2 linked regions of the Sinorhizobium fredii NGR234 genome follow. The protein of the gene in region 1 interacts with the protein of each later gene in a pairwise test. Links are inferred from orthologs where the notes say so. Each region holds a gene or a part of one and is shown in the gene's direction. Other genes may lie near its edges. The genes, in order: pepT and tpiA.

Region 1 (9,751 bases):
GGCAATCCGGCGCGCCACATCCCACCTCATCGATCTCGGCCACAAGCGCATCGCGATGATCAACGGCCGAGCCGGCCGAACCTTTTCACTGCACCGCGACAAGGGTTATCGCGACGCCCTCGAAGAGCGGGGCATACCCTTTGATCCGCGCCTCGTCGCCCACGGCCACTTCACCGACGAACTCGGCTTCCGCTTCGCCCGGTCCTTTCTCGAGCAATCGCCGCGGCCGACGGCCTTCGTGGCCGGCTCGATGATGACGGCACTTGGGATCTACCGCGCGGTGCGTTCCCGCGGGCTGGTTGTCGGGCGGGACATTTCGGTTATCGCCCATGACGACGTCTTTCCCTATCTGACGGCCGACAACATGGTGCCGTCGCTGTCGGCGACGCGCTCCTCCATCCGCGCGGCCGGGGCACGCGCGGCGGATCTCGTGCTGCAACTGCTGGGCGGTCGCGTGGCGGAAGAAATCCACGAGCTCTGGCCCGTCGAACTCATCCTGCGCGAGTCGACTGCTCCGCCGCCGCAGGCCGAACCGCGCTCCTGACCACTCGAACGGACGGAAGATCGATGGAACGGACAGAAATTGCGGTCATCGGCGGCGGCCCGGCCGGCCTGATGGCCGCCGAGATCCTGTCGGAGGCCGGGCACAAGGTGACGATCTTCGAGGCGATGCCGACCGCCGCCCGCAAGTTCCTGCTGGCCGGCAAATCCGGCCTCAACATCACCCATGCCGAGGACTACAGGAATTTCGCGACCCGCTTCGGCGGGGCCTCCGATCGGCTGCGCCAGGCGCTCGACGGCTTCACGCCGGACAAGGTGCGGGCCTGGGCGGCGGGGCTCGGTACCGAGACCTTCGTCGGCACCTCGGGCCGGGTGTTCCCGAAGGCGATGAAGGCTTCGCCGCTGCTGCGTGCCTGGCTCCGGCGGCTCGAGGCGCAGGGCGTCACGCTTCTCACCCGGCACCGCTGGATGGGCTTCACCGAAGATGGCCATCTCTTCGAGACGCCGGAGGGACGAAAAATCGTCCACTGCGACGCCGCCCTGCTGGCGCTCGGCGGCGCAAGCTGGCCGCGGCTCGGCTCCGACGCCGCCTGGGTGCCCTGGCTCAGGGAGAGAGGCGTGACGGTCGATGGTTTCCGCCCGGCCAATTGCGGCTTCGACGTCGCCTGGAGCGAGACCTTCCGCGAGCGCTTCGCGGGCGAACCCTTGAAATCCGTCGTCGCCTCGTCCGAAGCCGGCTCCTTCCCGGGCGAATTCGTCGTCAGCCGCCACGGCATCGAAGGCAGCCTCGTCTACGCCCATGCCGCTAGCCTGCGCGACCGGATGGAGCGGGATGGTGACGCTGCGCTTACGCTCGATCTCGCGCCGGGCCGGACTGAGGAACGCTTGAGGCGAGATCTCGCCCGGCAGGACCACAAGGCAAGCTTTTCCAATCGCCTCAGGAAGGGCGCCAGGCTCGAAGGCGTGAAGGCGGCGTTGTTGCGCGAGCTCGTGCCGGAGGCAGCCAAAATCGACCCGGAAAGGCTTGCGGCCACGATCAAGGCCCTGCCCATCCCGCTGTTGCGGCCGCGGCCGATCGCCGAGGCGATCTCCTCGGCCGGCGGCATCGGTTTTGATCAGATCGACGCAAACTACATGCTGACGGCGCTCCCCGGACTCTTCGTCGCCGGCGAGATGCTCGACTGGGAGGCGCCGACCGGCGGCTATCTGCTGACCGCCTGCTTCGCGACGGGCCGCGCCGCGGCGCGCGGCCTCGAGGCTTGGCTGGTACGGGGCTAAAGCGCGCCCCCTCTCGTCCCGCAGGAATGCGTTTACCGGAGGCAGCCCCCTCTGCCCGGCAGGGCAGAGGGGGGTATCACAATCTGCTCGGACCCGGTTCTAAGCCAAACGGACCCATGAGCTGCAAGCTCACCCCAATCTCATTCGTGAATTCCATTCACAGGCGTTGCGACAAGAGAGCGACTTATCGGCGCCGCCCGCGGCCAGCATATTGCACTGCGAAAGACCACCCTCGTTGAACCCTCTTCAAGCCTCCGTTCGCAATCCGAACGGTGGGCGGAAACGGATTTGCCATGCCTCTCGCCATCTTCGCCCTGACGATCGCGGCTTACGCGATCGGCACCACGGAATTCGTCATCGTCGGCCTGCTGCCGACGGTCGCGACCGACCTGGATATCACCCTGCCGCTCGCCGGCCTGATCGTCAGCGTCTATGCGCTCGGCGTCACCTTCGGCGCCCCTGTCCTTACCGCGCTCACCGGCCGGATCGAGCGCAAGCCGCTGCTCCTCGGTCTGATGGGCCTCTTCATCACCGGCAACACGGCCGCAGCAGTGTCGCCGAGCTATGAAATGCTGCTTGTCGCCCGCGTGCTGGCGGCATTCGCCCACGGCGTGTTTTTCTCCGTCGGCTCGACGATTGCCGCCGATCTCGTGGCGGAAGATCGCCGCGCTTCGGCGATCGCCATGATGTTCATGGGGCTGACCGTGGCGATCGTCACCGGCGTGCCGATCGGCACCCATATCGGCCAGATCTTCGGTTGGCGCACCACCTTCTGGGCGGTGGCCGGGCTCGGCGTCATCGCCTTCGCCGGTATGGCGGCGCTGTTGCCGAAGACACTCCCCCGGGCCGTCCCGGCAGGCCTTCTCGACCAGCTGCGCGTGCTTTCCTCCGGCCGCCTGCTGATCGTCTTTGCCATGACCGCGCTCGGCTATGGCGGCACGTTCGTCGCCTTCACCTACCTCGCCCCGATCCTTCAGCAGATCACCGGCTTCTCCGCCGAAAGCGTCAGCCTGATCCTGGTGCTCTACGGCCTCGCCATCGCCGTCGGCAATGTCGCCGGCGGGCGGATCGCCAATACCAATCCGGTCAAGGCGCTCGCCGGCCTGTTCCTCCTCCAGGCGATGGTGCTCCTGGTCTTCTCCTTCACGGCGGCCGCCCCAATGCCGGCGCTCGTCACGCTGGCCGCGCTCGGCTTCCTCTCCTTCGCCAATGTTCCGGGGCTGCAGCTCTATGTCGTTGAGCTTGCCAAGGAGCACCGCCCCGGCGCCGTCGACGTCGCCTCGGCGCTCAATATCGCCGCCTTCAATCTCGGCATCGCACTCGGCGCCTGGCTCGGCGGGCGGGTGGTCGAATCCGGCCTCGGGCTCGGCACAACGCCCTGGGTCGGCGCTATCCTCGTCTCGCTCGCTTTGCTGCTGACGCTCTGGAGCGGCGCGCTGGACCGCCGTGCCAACGGCGCCTTGCAGGCCGCCTGAAGCTTCGCCGGACGGGCAGGCCCGGTGCAGGAGCGCCGGGCACCTGCGTCCCCGGCGCGGTTCAGTCGTCGATGCGGAAGCCGACCTTCATCACCACCTGGTAATGGGCCACCTCGCCGTTGACGATCTGCCCGCGAATCTGGTCCACCTCGAACCAGTCGAGGTTCCGCATGGTTTTCGAAGCCCGCGAAATCGCCGTTTCGATGGCTTCGTCGATCGACTTCGGAGAACTTCCGATCAGTTCGACTTTCTTATAGACGTGCCCGCTCACCGTATCCTCCTCAAGGGGTTTTCCGATCTGGCATTATGGCATCGTGGTGCGCGTGCGGCATGCGTCGCCGCGACCTTGACGATCATGCCCCCGTTGTGCCCAGGCCGCCAGCGAAAGCTCGAAACTTATTCTCGACCGCCCCGGCAAAACGCACCGACCGGGCGAAAATGAGTTCACCGCGGCGGCGGCGCGGGCTATAGCGGTTGCTTCCGCCTCCCTGGAGCTCGCCATGGCCGATACCGTCACCGATCGTTTCCTGCGCTACGTCGTCATCGACACCCAGTCGGACTCGAAATCGCCGGCGCAGCCCTCCACCGAAAAACAGAAGACACTGGGCCGCCTGCTGGTCGAGGAGCTGCTGGCGATCGGCCTTGCCGACGCCCATCTCGACGCCAACGGCTATGTCTATGCGACCATTCCGTCCAACGTCGACAAGCCGGTGCCGGTGATCTGCTTCTGCTCGCATATGGACACGGCGCCCGACTTTACCGGCACGAACGTCAAGCCGCAGATCGTCCGCAATTATGCCGGCGGCGATATCCGGCTTCCCGGCGATCCCGAGCAGGTGATCCGCGTCAGCGACAATCCGGCGCTTGCCGACCAGATCGGCAACGACATCATCACCACCGACGGCACGACGCTGCTCGGCGCCGACGACAAGGCCGGTCTCGCCGAGATCGTCGCGGCCGCCCAGTTCCTCGTCGACAATCCGGAGATCCCGCACGGAACGATCAGGCTGCTCTTCACGACCGACGAGGAGATCGGACGCGGCGTCGACAAGGTCGACCTTGAAAAGCTCGGCGCGGACTTCGCCTACACGGTCGACGGCGAGACGGCCGGCCATATCGAGGACGAGACTTTTTCGGCCGACAGTGTCGACATCACCATCCACGGCGTCGCCATCCATCCGGGCTTCGCCAAGGACAAGATGGAAAACGCCATCAAGATCGCCGCGGCGATCGTCGACCGGCTGCCGAAGGACATGGCGCCGGAGACGACGGCCGGCCGCGACGGCTTCGTCCATCCGACCGGCCTTACCGGTTCGATGGAGAGGGCCAACTTGAGCTTCATCGTCCGCGACTTCGAAGAGGCCGGCCTCGCCGCCAAGGAAGCGATGCTCGACACGCTGGCGCGGCGCGTCCTCGAGGACTATCCCGGCTCCAGCTACAGCTTCGAGATCAAGGAGCAATACCGCAACATGAAGGCGATCCTCGACCGCCACCCGGAGATCGTCGAGAATGCCATCGAGGCGATCCGGCGCGCCGGCATGACGCCGGTGCGCGGCAGCATCCGGGGCGGCACCGACGGGTCGCGGCTGTCCTTCATGGGCCTGCCCGCCGCCAACCTATTCGCCGGCGGCCACGCCTTCCACTCGCCGCTCGAATGGGTGAGCCGGCAGGACATGGAGCGGGCCGTGAAGACGATCGTCGAACTGGCAAAGGTCTGGGCGGAGCGGAGCTAGCAACGGCAGGCGGCGGCTTCAGAGCGGACGCTTGTTCTTCGGCTTGAATTGATCCTGTCAGGGTCAGAATTTGTCAGATGGTGAAGGCGGTGCGAAACGCTTCGAGCGCGACCTCGGGATCGCCGGCCGCCCACGCCTCCATGCCGATCGGGCCGGAATAGCCCATGGCATTCAGCGCCTTGGCGATGCCGTTCCAGTTGACCTCGCCGGTACCCGGCTCATAGCGGCCGGGTACGTCAGCCACCTGGATCTCGCCGATCCAGGGCAGGCACTTGCGGCAGAGTTCGATCAGGTTTCCCTCGCCGATCTGGGCATGGTAGAGATCGAGATTGAGCCGCAGCCGCGGATGATCGACGCTCGAGACCAGCGCCAGCGTGTCCTCGGCGCGGCCGAAGGGCACGCCGGGGTGATCAACCGATAGGTTGAGGTTTTCGAGCGTGAAGGTGACGCCTTCTTCTTCCGCCATCTCCACGATACGGCAGAGAGTGTCGCGCGCCTTCAGCCACATCGCGCCCGTGACGACTTCGATGGGCTGGACAGGCTGACCTCTGTCTCCCAAGCCTGTGCCATGCAGGTTGAGCCGCTCGACGCCGAGCCGTTTTCCAACCTGCGCGGTCTCGCGCGCCGTCTTGAGGAGCTCTGCTGCACCGTCGTCGTCCGTCAGACGGCCGGTCAGATAGCCGTTCATGATCGTGAAGGTGGCGCCGGTCGCCTCCAATTTTTCGAGATCGTGCTCCGGCCAGTTCCACAAACCAACGCCGAAATCCATTTCCTTGAGGCGCGCGGCGCGCCACTCGATCGGCTTGTCGCGCCACAGCATTTCGGCGCAGGCTGCGAGTGGGAAGGGAGTAGCTTTGGATGCATTCATTGGGGATCTCCATATTTGGCGTATGACGATGGGTGGTGCGGCACAAAAGCGCTGCAGCGACATCCTCGTGAACAGGTTTGATCAGATCGTTCCGGCGGGCTCAAAGACTTTTCCAGGCAGATTTCCCGAACGCGCCGACATCCGTGATTTTACAGAGCGTTCGCCATGTGATTTGTTGTCGGGAACCCTCCCAAAGCGCACTTGTATCAAAGTTCGTGTGCGCCTGCCGCCCGACCCGACATCGTGAGATGGCCTTTACCGGAGGGAACCGAAAATGACCGGGAGCAAGTCATGTGCCGAAACATAAGAACTCTGTTCAATTTCGATCCGCCGGCGACGGACCAGGAGATTCACGACGCCGCGTTGCAGTTCGTGCGCAAACTGGCTGGAACGACCAAGCCCGCGAAGCGCAACGAAGTGGCGTTCGAGCACGCCGTCAGCTCTATCGCCGCATGTGCCCGCGAGTTGCTCGATTCGCTGGAGACGTCGCATCCGCCACGCAACCGCGAGGAAGAAGCCGCAAAGGCGCGCGCCCGGATGGAGATCCGCTTCCCATGATCCCACAGGCAGTCAGGTCGTCACAAGTTCCTCGGCCTCTTGCGGTAACTGGATGGTCATCACACCAAGTTCTGTCAAGAGTTGCACCGTCAAAGGGACTCGACCTCTAGGTTTTTCTCTGATTTTATCTTCAGCTAATATTCCTGGGTGGAGGTGGACAGAGGATGGTTTACGATTGGGACGGAAGGCGGACACGTCGCCTTCAGATGCTGAGGTTCCTGGGCGCCCTGGCGATACCTGCCCTCCTTTTCGGGTCGGCAATTGCGGCAGTCGAATGGACCGACACGGGCGCGCCAGACGTCAGCGCCAACCGAAGTCGATAAGGAGCCGTTGGGTCATAGCTCCGAACTGACGCAAATTTACCGGAGTTTTGAGGCCCCAAAGCCCCTGCCGCCCCAGCCATTCACCGCGATCGGCGCAAAGGCCAACCTGGCGTTCCGCGAGTGGAGCGCCGGTGGCGAGTAGGCACAGACAGGCTCGCGGCCTTTCTGCCGACAGGGCCGGAAATCTCTCGCCGATGCCGCCGATGTGATCGGGACACTGAAGATCATGCATGCCGGGAAAGACCGAAAAGCGTTTACCCTGCCTGTGGTTTTTTGAAGAGGCGTACCGGAATCGCGGAATCAGACCTTCCTCTCTGATCAAACCGTAGATAGCGTCTCTGCGTAGCTTCCATCTCTGGGCTACGTCCCGCATCCACCGAAGGCAACTGGATGCGGACTTGCCCCGCCATAGTGCGGGGCTTTTTCGTGGCGGGCGGAGGTTGGTTCCAGATTGGGCTCAAGACGGCCAGAAGTAACCGCCTCTAAACGGTAACCGCCAGCACCGCGCAGCAGTCACCCGCCTTGATCAGCCCGGGATAGTGGCGGGCCGCGAGAAGGCCGCTCATCCTGGCTCTGACCTCGAATGGTTTCGCGCCTGTACGACCGACAGGCAGGATTCGCGCGATCACCGCGTCTTGTTCGACCGTGTCGCCGAGGTCGAAGAGGAACTCGACCAGCCCTCCATCCTCCGCGAAAGCGAAGCAGTCGTCGCTCGGCATGTCCAACCACCTAGTCGGTTGCGCGTCGATTTCGCCCGCGATGATGCCTGCGTGCCTCAGGACATTCGCCACCCCGCGCTTGGCGATTGCCGCGGTCAGCGCCGTCGCCGATCCGCCACCGCCAAGCTCGGTGGTGATGAAGATCTTGCCCATGTCCTCGGCCGCCGTGTCGTACATTCCGACCGCGTCGATCTCCAGCATCTTCATCGAATAGGGCGCTCCAAAGGCCCGGACGAATTCGAAGGCTTTTGCCTCCTGCGCCTTGTCGGGAAGGATGTGGGCGGCGCAGAACGGCAGGAAATCGAGTGTCCTTCCGCCGGAATGGAAGTCGAGCACGATGTCGGCCAGCGGCAGAAGGATACGCTGGAAATAGTCGGCGATCTTCTCGGTCACCGTTCCGTCCGGCTTACCCGGGAAGCTGCGGTTCATATTGCCTTTGTCGATCGGCGACGTCCGCGTGCCTGCGAGGAAGGCCGGATAATTCATCGCCGGCACGATGATCACCCGGCCGCGAACCTCGGCAGGATCGAGCTTCAGCGCCAGGTCGAAAAGCGCGATCGGCCCCTCGTATTCGTCGCCATGGTTGCCGCCCGTCAGGAGGGCCGTCGGGCCCTCCCCGTTCTTGATCACCGTGATCGGAATCATCACCGAGCCCCAGGCCGAATCGTCGCGGCTATAGGGCAGGCGCAGAAAGCCGTGCTGGACACCATCGGCTTCGAAATCGACGGTGGCGCTGATCGGCGACGGCCGCAGATGCTGCTCCCTCATCGCCTCAGTCCTTGACCATCAGCTTGCGCGGCACCGAGGCCAGGCACTCGACGCCGGTTTCGGTGATCAGAATGCTCTCGGTCGTCTCGAAGCCCATGTCCTCGAGCCACAGCCCTGTCATGAAATGGAAGGTCATACCGGGCTTCAGTTCAGTCCTGTCGCCCGGGCGCAGGCTCATGGTGCGCTCGCCCCAGTCCGGCGGATAGGAAAGACCGATCGGATAGCCGGTGCGGTTGTCCTTGACGATGCCGTATTTCTTCAGGACGGCGAAGAAGGCATTGGCGATGTCCTCGCAGGTATTGCCGGGCTTGGCGACCGCCAGACCGGCCTCCATGCCCTCGAGCGTCGCCTTTTCGGCATCGAGGAAGGCCTGCGTCGGCTTGCCCAGGAACACCGTACGCGACAGCGGCAGGTGATAGCGGTTGTAGCAGCCGGCGATCTCGAAGAAGGTGCCCTCGCCCTTCTTCATCGGCCGGTCGTCCCAGGTGAGATGCGGCGCGGACGCCTCGACGCCCGAAGGCAGCAGCGGCACGATTGCCGGATAGTCGCCGCCGATGCCGTCGACGCCGCGCGTGCCGGCATCGTAGATCTCGGCGACCAGGTCGCATTTGCGCATGCCGACCTCGATCTTGTCGAAGATGCGCTTATGCATGGCTTCGACGATGCGGGCGGCATTGCGCATATACTTGATTTCCGTCTCGCTCTTGACGGCGCGCTGCCAGTTGACGAGCGCGGTCGCGTCGACGAAGCGCGCATTCGGCAGATGCTTCTGCAGCGAGGCGAAGGCTGCCGCCGAGAACCAGTAGTTATCCATCTCGACGCCGATCCGCAGCGACCCCCAGCCGCGGTCGGAGAGGATGCCCGAAAGGTAGTCCATCGGGTGACGCTCGGTCGACTGCACGTAGTGATCGGGATAGCCGATGATGTTCTCGTGGCCGAGATAGGCGGTCAGCTTGGCGCCATTGGCATCCTGGCCCCGACCGAACCAGATCGGCTCGCCCGACGGCGGCACGATCACCGCCTGATGCACATAGAAGGACCAGCCGTCATAGCCGGTGAGCCAGGCCATGTTGGATGGATCGCTGACGATCAGCAGCTCGACGCCCTTCGCCTCCATCGCCTGACGCGTCTTCCTGAGCCGGGCTTCATATTCCCCAAGGGAGAATTTGAGGTTGGGTTGGGTCATGGTTTCTTCCCTCGTTTTTCCGGCCGTGCCGGTCTCAACTCTCGAAAGTGGTTCCGACGTTTGCCGCGTTGGCCCGCGCGAATGCGAGTGTGGCAATCGCGGTGTCCTGGATGCCGGTTCCGGTCAGGTCGGCAATGGTGATCTCGCTGGCGCTCGTGCGGCCCGTCCTCAGCCCGGCGATCACCTTGCCGAGTTCGGCGAGTTCGGCATCTGGAGCGACGAGCCCGGCTGCAATCGCGTGGTGCAACTCGCCGAGCCGGCGCGTCTGTATAAGGCTGTCGGCGACATAGGTGGCCCGGGCAATCGCCTGCGGGTCGATTTCGTTCTTGTGTTCCGCGTCCG
Region 2 (9,720 bases), on another replicon or contig:
CGAGAGTCGTGCTGAATGGCGACGCGTGCCCAATGGTACATGGCGTTGGCGAGCCGGTCGTGGCAGGCCTGTCTTCTGATGACGATGCAGCTCTTGCCGGACCGCTTGGTAACGGGCGCGACTCCTGTCAAACTGCGCAAGGCGGCGTGGTCACGTCGCTGCAGGGCATCGAAGGCTTCTGCGAGCAGCGTGGCGAGGACGATCCTTCCCACTCCCGGCAAGGATGCGAGGATCTCCACGTCATGCTGCTTCCTCTGCCCCGGCTCGGTCTCCTCGGTCGGGACAAGGCGGGCAGTCAGGGTATCGAGCCGCTGATGCGCTTGCTTGAGCTGCCGGTTCACGAGGCGAATGCGGGCAATGAGCGTGGCAATGTGGGCGCTGGCGGCTTCGGTCGTCCCGGCGGCGACCTTGACGGGCGGCGTGCGCAGCACGGCGAGCACATGGGTGGCGTCGACGCGGCGGATGCGGTTGCGTTTGAGAAGCTTGGCGATCGTCGCCGCGCGGATCCGCGCGGCTTTGGCCGGCGTCGGCACGGCTTCCCAGAGATCGAGCAGCCACTCGGCCCCGAGGTCGTTTTCGAGCTCGAGCAGCGCAGGAAAGTAGCGCCAGAGCTGCTCGCGCATGCGGTTGGTCAACCGGTTGCGCTCGGCGCCGAGGTCCTCGGCCATGCGCGACCATTCGCGCAATTCGATGACGACAGGATCGGCGGCGGCAAGCAGCCGGAAGCACCGGCGATCGGTGCGCAAGGCCGAGGCCATCACTTCGGCATCGCGGCTGTCGTCCTTGGCGCCGGCCAGGGTGAACCGGTCGCGAAAGCGATCCATTTGTTTCGGGTTGATGGCATGCACCTGGCAGCCGCGCTCGATCAGCGTCTCGACCACGGGCCCGTGCGGCACCTCGATCGCGACCTGGATTTGCCCGGCCTCGGTTGCACCGCTGGTTGCCGTCAGCCAGGCCGCCAGCTCGGCGAGCCCTTCGCCGCCGTGCCTGAAGACCCTTTCGCCGATTTTCCGGCCATCACCATCCGTGAGGAACACATGATGGCTCTCCGACGCCCAGTCGACGCCGGCATAGAATTGTTTCTGATCGGTCATCCCTTCTCCTCGTCCAAGCCTGCGAGCCACCGCGATCTTCGCCGATCCCTGTACTGGCGCTCGGAAACGGATACAGCTCCGGCGCGGACTCCCCACGGGGCATCGATCACGGCCAATCCGACGGGGCACGCGTCCTCTCCAGGTGGTCGGGCCACAGGGGACAATTGGTTGCTCCCGACGAATCGGCTCGGTTCAGGAAGGCTACGCCAATTTCGGCCATCGTCGCGGGTCATGCTTCATTCCGCTACGCTTCACTTCGCACGACACGCGACGACGGCGTGCAACCCAAGAACCGCCGGAAAAAGGTACAGGGGACTTGGGGGCGGAGCGTTGCCGCGAGTCCCTTCGCCCCGCGTGCGGGGAGAAGGTGGCCGGCAGGCCGGATGAGGGGCAAAAAATACGTGCTGGTTCAAGGAGACCGGCGGCAATGACCGCCGCCGCTCTCAAATATCCAGATTCTCCACAAACACGGCGCGCTCCTGGATAAAGCGGAAGCGCGCGTCGGCCTTCGTTCCCATCAGGTTGTCGACGGCCTCGCGCGTCCCCTCGAAATCAACGTCGTCGATCTCGACCTTGAGCAGGGTCCGGTTGGCCGGATCCATGGTCGTTTCCTTGAGCTGTGCCGGAAGCATCTCGCCCAAACCCTTGAACCGGCCGATCTCGACCTTGCCGCGGCCGTTGAATTCGGTGCGCATCAGTTCTTCGCGATGCGCGTCGTCGCGCGCATAGAACGTCCTGGAGCCCTGGCTCAATCGGTAGAGCGGCGGCACGGCGAGGTAGAGATGGCCGCCGCGAATGAGTTCCGGCATCTCCTGATAGAAGAAGGTGATCAAGAGCGAGGCGATGTGGGCACCGTCGACGTCCGCGTCGGTCATGATGATGACTCGCTCGTAGCGAAGATCCTCCTCGCGGTATTTCGACCGCGTACCGCAGCCGAGCGCCTGGACGAGGTCGGTGATCTGCTGGTTGGCGCCGAGCTTTTCGCGGCCGGCACTGGCGACGTTGAGGATCTTGCCGCGCAGGGGCAGGATGGCCTGGTTGGCGCGGTTGCGCGCCTGCTTGGCCGAGCCGCCTGCCGAGTCGCCCTCGACGATGAAGAGTTCAGCGCCTTCCGCGGTGTTCTGCGCGCAGTCGGCGAGCTTGCCTGGCAGGCGCAGCTTGCGCACCGCGGTCTTGCGATTGACTTCCTTTTCCTTGCGTCGGCGGACGCGCTCCTCGGCACGCTCGATCACCCAGTCGAGAAGCTTCGCGGCTTCGCCCGGATTGTCGGCGAGATAGTGGTCGAAAGGGTCGCGCAGGGCGTTCTCGACGATGCGCTGCGCCTCCACGGTCGCAAGCTTGTCCTTCGTCTGGCCGACGAATTCCGGCTCGCGGATGAAGACCGAGAGCATGCCTGCCGCCGAGATCATCACGTCGTCGGTGGTGACGATCGCGGCCCGCTTGTTCTGCGTGAGCTCGGCGTAGTTCTTCAAACCCTTGGTGAGCGCGATGCGCAGGCCCGCCTCGTGCGTGCCGCCTTCCGGCGTCGGGATGGTGTTGCAGTAGGAGTGGATCTGCTGGTCGCCGCCATACCAGGTAACGGCCCATTCGAGCGAGCCGTGGCCGCCGGACTTTTCCGACTTGCCGGCGAAGATCTCGCGCGTGACGGTGAATTCCTTGCCGAGCGTCGCGGCGAGATAATCCTTGAGACCGCCGGGGAAATGGAAGACCGCCTTTTCCGGAGTTTCCGAACCTTCCGGCAAGAGCGACGGATCACAGGACCAGCGGATCTCGACGCCGCCGAACAGATAGGCCTTGGAGCGGGCCATGCGGAACAGCCGCGCCGGCTCAAAGCGGGCATGCGGGCCGAAGATTTGCGGGTCCGGATGGAAGCGGACCTTCGTGCCTCGGCGATTGTGCACCTCGCCGAGCTCTTCGAGCCCACCCTGTGGAATGCCGCGGGAGAAGCGCTGGCGGTAGAGCTTGCGGTTGCGCGCCACCTCGACCTCGACCGAGTCCGACAGCGCGTTGACGACGGACACGCCGACGCCATGCAGGCCGCCCGAGGTCTCGTAAGCCTTGCCGTCGAACTTTCCGCCGGCATGCAGCACCGTCATCACCACTTCGAGGGTCGACTTGTTGGGGAACTTCGGGTGGTTTTCCACGGGAATGCCGCGGCCGTTGTCGGTCACCGTCAGGAAGCCCTCGGCGTCGAGGTATACTTCGATGAAGTTGGCGTGGCCGGCGACGGCCTCGTCCATCGAGTTGTCGATCACCTCGGCAAAGAGGTGGTGCAGCGCCTTCTCGTCCGTTCCGCCGATATACATGCCCGGCCGGCGGCGCACCGGCTCCAGCCCCTCGAGGACCTCGATGGCGGAAGCATCGTAGTCGCTGCCGTCGCTCCCCTTCGGCGTAGGCCGCGGCGCATCGCTGCCGGCGGCAGGCGCTGTCGGCTTGCGCGGCGCGTCGGCCGGCTTCGGCTGCAAGGGCATGGCGGAGAAGAGGTCGCTGCTGTCGTCCATGGAGTGGTTCAGATCATTCCTGTCGTCTCTGTCGGCAAGGCCATAGCAAGAGCAGAGCGCTGCCGCCATCTCTTGCCGCGCGAATCACCGGAATTCTGCCAGACTCTTGCGCAAAGCGCGAACAAAAGGCGAATTTCCGATGTGCCGGATGGGCGAATGGCCCGGCAACGCGACGAATTGCTCGCTTCAGTGTTGCGTAGCGAATGTCCCGGTGGCAAGGCATGGGCCGAACCAGGGAGCCCGTCGGGTGTCTATGTCCACAATTGTTTTTTCCGTCCGACTGCTGGTAGGCGCGGTGCTTTTCTTGAGCGTCGCGGCCTCCGCCATAGCCAAGCCCCTGCAGCCCTACAAGGATGCACTGTTCGGCTATCCCGCAATCCTGCGGGAGGAGGACGGCGGTGATTTCCGCGTCGTCGACTATCAGGAACTGAGGGACATCAACGGGCGCGACCAGATTCCGGAGCGACGTGTGAAGCGGGCCTATCTGTCGCTTGGCGTGAAAAGTTCGCAGGTCAACGAGACTCTCGACCTCGGTGGTCGCTCTCTCGACGTGACGCGCATCGGCCCGGATCGCGGCGCAGCCTTCACGGTAATCTTTGTCCATGGGCGCGGCGGCGACCGGCGCCTCGGCGCCAACGATTTTTCATTTGGCGGCAATTTCAACCGCCTCAAAAATCTGGCGGTCGGCAATGGCGGTGCCTACTATGCGCCGAGCATACGCTCCTTCGATGCGGCCGGCGTCGCCGATATCGCGGCGCTGATCCGCCTTGCCGCCGAGCGATCCGGCGGCCGGCCCGTGGTGCTGTCCTGCGCCTCCATGGGAAGCTTCATCTGCTGGGGCATCGCGCGCGACCAGAGGGCCACGGCAGCGCTGGGCGGCATGATGGTGATGGGCGGCGTCGCCGACCCCGCGTTTGAAGAGAGCGCGGCTTACAAGGCAAGGCTGCCGATGTTCTTCAGCCATGGCAGCAACGACAGCGTCTATCCGGCCGAGGCACAGGTTGCACTCTATCGTTCGGTGCGCAGCAAGAACTATCCCGCTCGCTTCGTGTTGTTTGAGACTGGGTCGCATGGGACGCCGGTGCGCATGACCGACTGGCGGGATGCGTTGAACTGGATTCTTGATCGATAGCCGAGAGCGCGGGCCGCATTTTGGAAAATTAGCATGGAAAAGTTTGAAAGCTGGGGGCGGCTCGACAAGCGGCCTGAAGGCGCCATCTCGCCGGATGACTACGAGGACCGGCTCGGCGCGGTCGCCCCCATGGCCTATCTCCCCTTCGGCAACGGGCGGAGCTATGGCGACGTCTGCCGCACGGATCGCGGCACGCTGGTCGACAGCGCCAGGCACGGCCGCATCCTCACCTTCGATCCGGGAACCGGGGTGATGACCTGCGAGGCCGGTGTCACATTGCGTGAAATTCTCGTGAAGGCGATACCGCACCGCTTCTTCCTGCCCGTGACGCCGGGCACGGGTTTTGTTACCGTCGGCGGGGCCGTCGCCAATGACGTGCACGGCCGGAACCATCATGCCCGCGGCTCCTTCGGCAATCATGTCCGGCGCCTGACGCTGCTGCGCTCGGATGGCCAGCGCCTAGTCTGCTCTGCCGACGAGAATGCCGAGCTCTTTGCCGCCACGATCGGCGGCCTGGGCCTGACGGGACTGATCCTCGACGTGGAACTGCGGCTGATGAAAGTTCCGTCGCCGCATGTCCAACAACACGCGATTCGTTTCGAAAACCTCGACGAATATTTCGCGCTCGTCGATCGCGTCGGCGAAGAGCACGAATATTCCGTCGCCTGGATCGATCAGCTCGCGGGGGGCCGACGTACAGGAAGGGGTGTGCTCTGGGCTGGGGACCATGCGGATGCATCCTGCGAATATCCGGACGTACCCAAGGGGCTGAAGCTCTCATTGCCCCTGTCTCTGCCGTTCAATCCGTTGAATTCCCTGACGCTGAAGGCGCTCAACGAGTACCGCTTTCGCAGGGAGGTGCCGGGGGAAACGGTTTCGACGATAAAGTGGACGTCCTACTTCCATCCGCTCGACCGGCTCGGTGCCTGGCATCGGCTTTACGGGCCGCAGGGTCCTTGCCAGCACCAAAGTGTTTATCCGGTAGAGAATGCCCAGCAGACCACGGTCCGGCTCCTGGAGACTGCCCGCAAACACGGCCACGCCTCTTTCCTGACGACAGTGCATCGTTTCGGAGACACTGCAGCCCGAGGCTTACTTTCCTTCCCTCGGCCGGGTTTCTCGCTGATCTTGGACTTCGCCAATCAAGGTGAAGCGACCGTCAAGTTGCTCGATGCTCTCGACCGGATTGTCGTCGAGGTCGGCGGCGCGGTGAATCCAAGCAAGGATCTCCGCATGGGCCCTGATGTTTTCCAGGCGTCCTTCCCGTCGTGGCGAAAGCTCGAAGCATTGCGCGATCCGGCCCTGGTCTCGGATTTCTGGAAGCGCACCGCGCTCGCGCTCAACTGCTGAGAACGGTCAGCGCCTCATTCCCTTTATGTCCATGTCGAACTCGACCACGTTCGAGTAGATGGGCGTGCCGACGTCCATGCCGTAGGGCGCACGGCGGATGCTGCCGCGGATGGTGAAGGAGATCGAACCCTTGTTCCAATCGGTCAGCGTGACGGCAAAGCGCTCCTTGCGTGTCTTGCCGCGCGCCGTCAGCGCACCCTCGACGGTTGCGCTGTCAGGCCCGGTCTGCGTCACGCTCGTGGAACGGAAGGTCACCGTCTGATAGTTGGCCGTATCGAAGACCGCGCTGGAACGCAGGAAATCCTCGATTCGGCGCTCTCTCGCCCTCACGCTCTCCGGATAGAGCGTGAACTCGACCGACGATCGCCCGACATTGCCGCCGTCTATCCGGAACCTGCCGGAGAACTTCGCGAAGTTGCCGGCGATACCGCCGCCACCTGTCTGCCCGACATTGAATTGGATGCGGGAGGAACTTGCGATGCTGTAGCTGCCGGCTGCGTCGGCGAGCGACGCAGCCTTTGCGGCCACAGGTAGAGCGGCAGCGAGCAAGGCCAATGGAAGGGCTGCCTTCAGTGAGAGAGTGCGTGGAGCGTTCATGAATCATTTCCTTCCGGCAGCGGCTTCATTGCTTCTCGAACATCGGCTGCGTCTGCATCGCTCGGCCGAGAGCCGGCGCCCAGCATGCGTTTCAGCACCGCGTCGCCTCGAATGAATTGGTGGTAAAGCGCTGCTGCAGCGTGGACGACCACCAGGGCGAGCATGGCATAGGCGAGCAATGCGTGGGCAAAGGCCCAGAACGCTTCGGAGCTCTCCGATTGCGGCACGGGCAGGTGCGGAACGACGACGATGTTGAAGTAGAAGCTCGGGATGTTCAACGTCGAGGCGGAAGCGACAGCCCAGCCGGCTAGAGGAGTTGCGAGCCCGAGGATGATGAGCATACGGTGCGCTTCGCCTGCCGCCACATGTTCGAACGGGCGGAGCCCCGGGGCCGGCGGCGGGCTGCGTTCTACCAGCCACCAGATCGCCCTCACGAGCGCCAGGCCCAGAGCGGTGAAGCCGAACGACTTGTGCCATTGGTAGAGCGAAAACTGCAGTGCGGGGTCGATTTCGGTGCGCCGCATGAGGAAGCCGATCAGCATCAGACCGAGGATCAGCAGCGCCATCGTCCAGTGCAGGACGATCGTTACGCTTCCGAAACCACTCTCGCTGTTGCGCAGCATCGAACGACCAATTCGTTTGCCTTGCCGGTGGGCAGTCTGCTGACATGAGACGCCCGAAGCCTGGGTTTTATTCGGAACGTTGCATCCATTCCAGGCGGCATCGGGCATCGATAGCGCAACTCGCCCGCTTTGTCCTGCCGTTGGGTCGGCCCGGAATCTGCGGGCGGGTGCTTTCATTTGCCCGACCGATTTGCTAGGCCGCTTGCCCGAGAGCCCTGATCCCGGAGGAAGTTTCATGACGCCCGATATCCGCCCGCTGGTTGCCGGCAACTGGAAGATGAATGGCACGCGTGCATCGCTGGACCAGATCAAGGCGATGGCCGAAGGCGTCAAGGGCGCACTTTCCGCAAAGGTGGAGACGCTGATCTGCCCGCCGGCGACGCTGCTCTATGTTGCGACCGCGCTTTGCGACGACAGTCCGCTGATGATCGGCGCCCAGGACTGCCACCAGAAACAGTCGGGTGCCCATACCGGCGAGATTTCCGCCGAGATGATCGCCGATTGCTTCGGCACGCACGTCATCGTCGGCCACTCGGAACGCCGCACCGATCATGCCGAGACCGATGCGCTGGTCAGGGCGAAGACGGAAGCCGCGCACGCCGCGGCGCTCGTCGCCATCGTCTGCATCGGCGAGACCGAAGAAGAGCGCAAGAGCGGCAAGACGCTCGACGTGCTGAAGCGCCAGCTCGCCGAAAGCCTGCCAGATGCCGCGACGGCTGAGAACACCGTGATCGCCTATGAGCCGGTCTGGGCGATCGGTACGGGCCTGACGCCGACCGTCGGAGATGTCGAGGAGGCGCATGCCTTCATGCGGCGTGAACTCGTCTCCCGCTTTGGTTCGGAAGGCGGCAAGATGCGGATCCTTTACGGCGGCTCCGTCAAGCCCTCCAATGCCACGGAATTGATGGGCGTCGCCAATGTGGACGGCGCCCTGATCGGCGGCGCCAGCTTGAAAGCGGAAGACTTCCTCGCCATCTACGGGGCCTATGAAGAATTGACTGCGTGACCGGCGCGCGGGTCCGGCGGGGGCTTGGAATAGCCGCCTGCTTGGTATAAAGAGGCGCGAAATTTGGCCGCGGCCCGTTACGTGGCCGCGATCGTTCGATTCGAATGCCCCGCAGAGGGCAGGACTGGAAGCTGATGCAGACCGTACTCCTCGTCATCTATCTCATGGTCGTCGTCGCCCTGATCGGCGTCGTCCTCATTCAGCGTTCCGAAGGTGGCGGTCTCGGTATCGGCGGCGGTTCGGGCTTCATGTCCGCCCGTGGCACGGCCAATGCGCTGACCCGCACGACGGCGGTTCTCGCCGTGCTGTTCTTCGGCCTGGCACTTGCGATGGGTATCCTGGCGCGCTACGAGCCGCAGGCGACCGACATCCTCGAGCGTATTCCGGGCACGAGCTCGAGCGGCGGCGTGCTGGATTCGCTCGGCGGCGGCCAGCCGGCACCGGCCGGTGGCAACACGCAGGCTCCGGCGTCCGGCAATGGCGCCAACAACACGGTTCCGGCTGACGGCGCGGCTCAGCCCGCTCAGGCTCCGGCTGCTCAGCCGGCCGCGCCGGCCAACGGCAATACGGGATCGCAGGTTCCGAGCGGCCAATAAGGTCGAAGTTCAGAAGAACCCGCCGGCGGATGTTTCATCCGCCGGTTTTGTTTTGTGTGAAATCTGCCGCGGCAAAAAACGGAAAAATTCGGGAAGACGAATTTTTTCGGTGGCGGAATCGTTTGTGAAAAGGTATCCGGTGACTCCCATGGCGCGATATGTATTCATCACTGGCGGCGTGGTCTCCTCCCTCGGAAAAGGCATCGCTGCGGCCGCTCTTGGAGCGTTGCTGCAGGCGCGTGGCTACCGCGTGAGGCTGCGCAAGCTCGACCCCTATCTCAACGTCGATCCGGGCACCATGAGCCCGACCCAGCACGGCGAGGTGTTCGTCACCGACGACGGGGCGGAAACCGACCTCGATCTCGGCCACTACGAGCGCTTCACCGGCCGTTCGGCGACCAAGACCGACAACATCACCACCGGCCGGATCTACAAGAACATCATCGACAAGGAACGCCGCGGCGACTATCTCGGCGCGACGGTCCAGGTGATCCCGCACGTCACCAACGAGATCAAGAACTTCGTCACCGAAGGCAATGAAGACTACGATTTCGTCATCTGCGAGATCGGCGGCACCGTCGGCGATATCGAGGCGATGCCCTTCATGGAGGCGATCCGCCAGCTCGGCAACGACCTGCCGCGCGGCACGGCCGTCTATGTCCACCTGACGCTGATGCCCTACATTCCGGCGGCGGGCGAACTGAAGACCAAGCCGACCCAGCATTCGGTCAAGGAACTGCAGGCGCTCGGCATCCATCCCGACATCCTGCTCGTTCGCGCCGATCGCGAAATTCCGGAGGCCGAGCGCCGCAAGCTGTCGC

What was found.
Region 2: the proteins of pepT (region 1) and tpiA interact in binary tests that used the Escherichia coli proteins (3 or more experiments, as listed by UniProt). The link is inferred for Sinorhizobium fredii NGR234 from one-to-one orthologs.

The regions. Positions count from the first base shown.
Region 1 is NC_012586.1:2,383,878-2,393,628, forward strand. What follows is about bases 3,092-5,870. They hold pepT (peptidase T), read left to right. Parts: upstream 3,092-3,754; coding sequence 3,755-4,987; downstream 4,988-5,870. Other genes in these bases: NGR_RS11155 (MFS transporter), read left to right, coding at 3,092-3,254; NGR_RS11160 (dodecin), read right to left, coding at 3,316-3,525; NGR_RS11170 (TIM barrel protein), read right to left, coding at 5,061-5,855. In the rest of the region: NGR_RS11145 (substrate-binding domain-containing protein), read left to right, coding at 1-544; NGR_RS11150 (TIGR03862 family flavoprotein), read left to right, coding at 568-1,779; more of NGR_RS11155, read left to right, coding at 2,073-3,091; NGR_RS11175 (DUF2277 domain-containing protein), read left to right, coding at 6,147-6,413; N(2)-acetyl-L-2,4-diaminobutanoate deacetylase DoeB, read right to left, coding at 7,219-8,223; ectoine hydrolase DoeA, read right to left, coding at 8,228-9,409; ectoine utilization protein EutC, read right to left, coding at 9,444-9,751. UniProt on the Escherichia coli protein: Cleaves the N-terminal amino acid of tripeptides.
Region 2 is NC_012587.1:1,307,817-1,317,536, forward strand. The notes cover bases 6,670-9,417. They hold tpiA (triose-phosphate isomerase), read left to right. Parts: upstream 6,670-7,532; coding sequence 7,533-8,303; downstream 8,304-9,417. Other genes in these bases: NGR_RS17635 (YceI family protein), read right to left, coding at 6,670-6,674; NGR_RS17640 (cytochrome b), read right to left, coding at 6,671-7,297; secG (preprotein translocase subunit SecG), read left to right, coding at 8,438-8,899; NGR_RS17655 (CTP synthase), read left to right, coding at 9,039-9,417. Also shown: NGR_RS17615 (IS110 family transposase), read right to left, coding at 1-1,094; parE (DNA topoisomerase IV subunit B), read right to left, coding at 1,538-3,595; NGR_RS17625 (alpha/beta hydrolase), read left to right, coding at 3,849-4,727; NGR_RS17630 (FAD-binding oxidoreductase), read left to right, coding at 4,755-6,077; more of NGR_RS17635, read right to left, coding at 6,084-6,669; more of NGR_RS17655, read left to right, coding at 9,418-9,720. UniProt on the Escherichia coli protein: Involved in the gluconeogenesis. Catalyzes stereospecifically the conversion of dihydroxyacetone phosphate (DHAP) to D-glyceraldehyde-3-phosphate (G3P).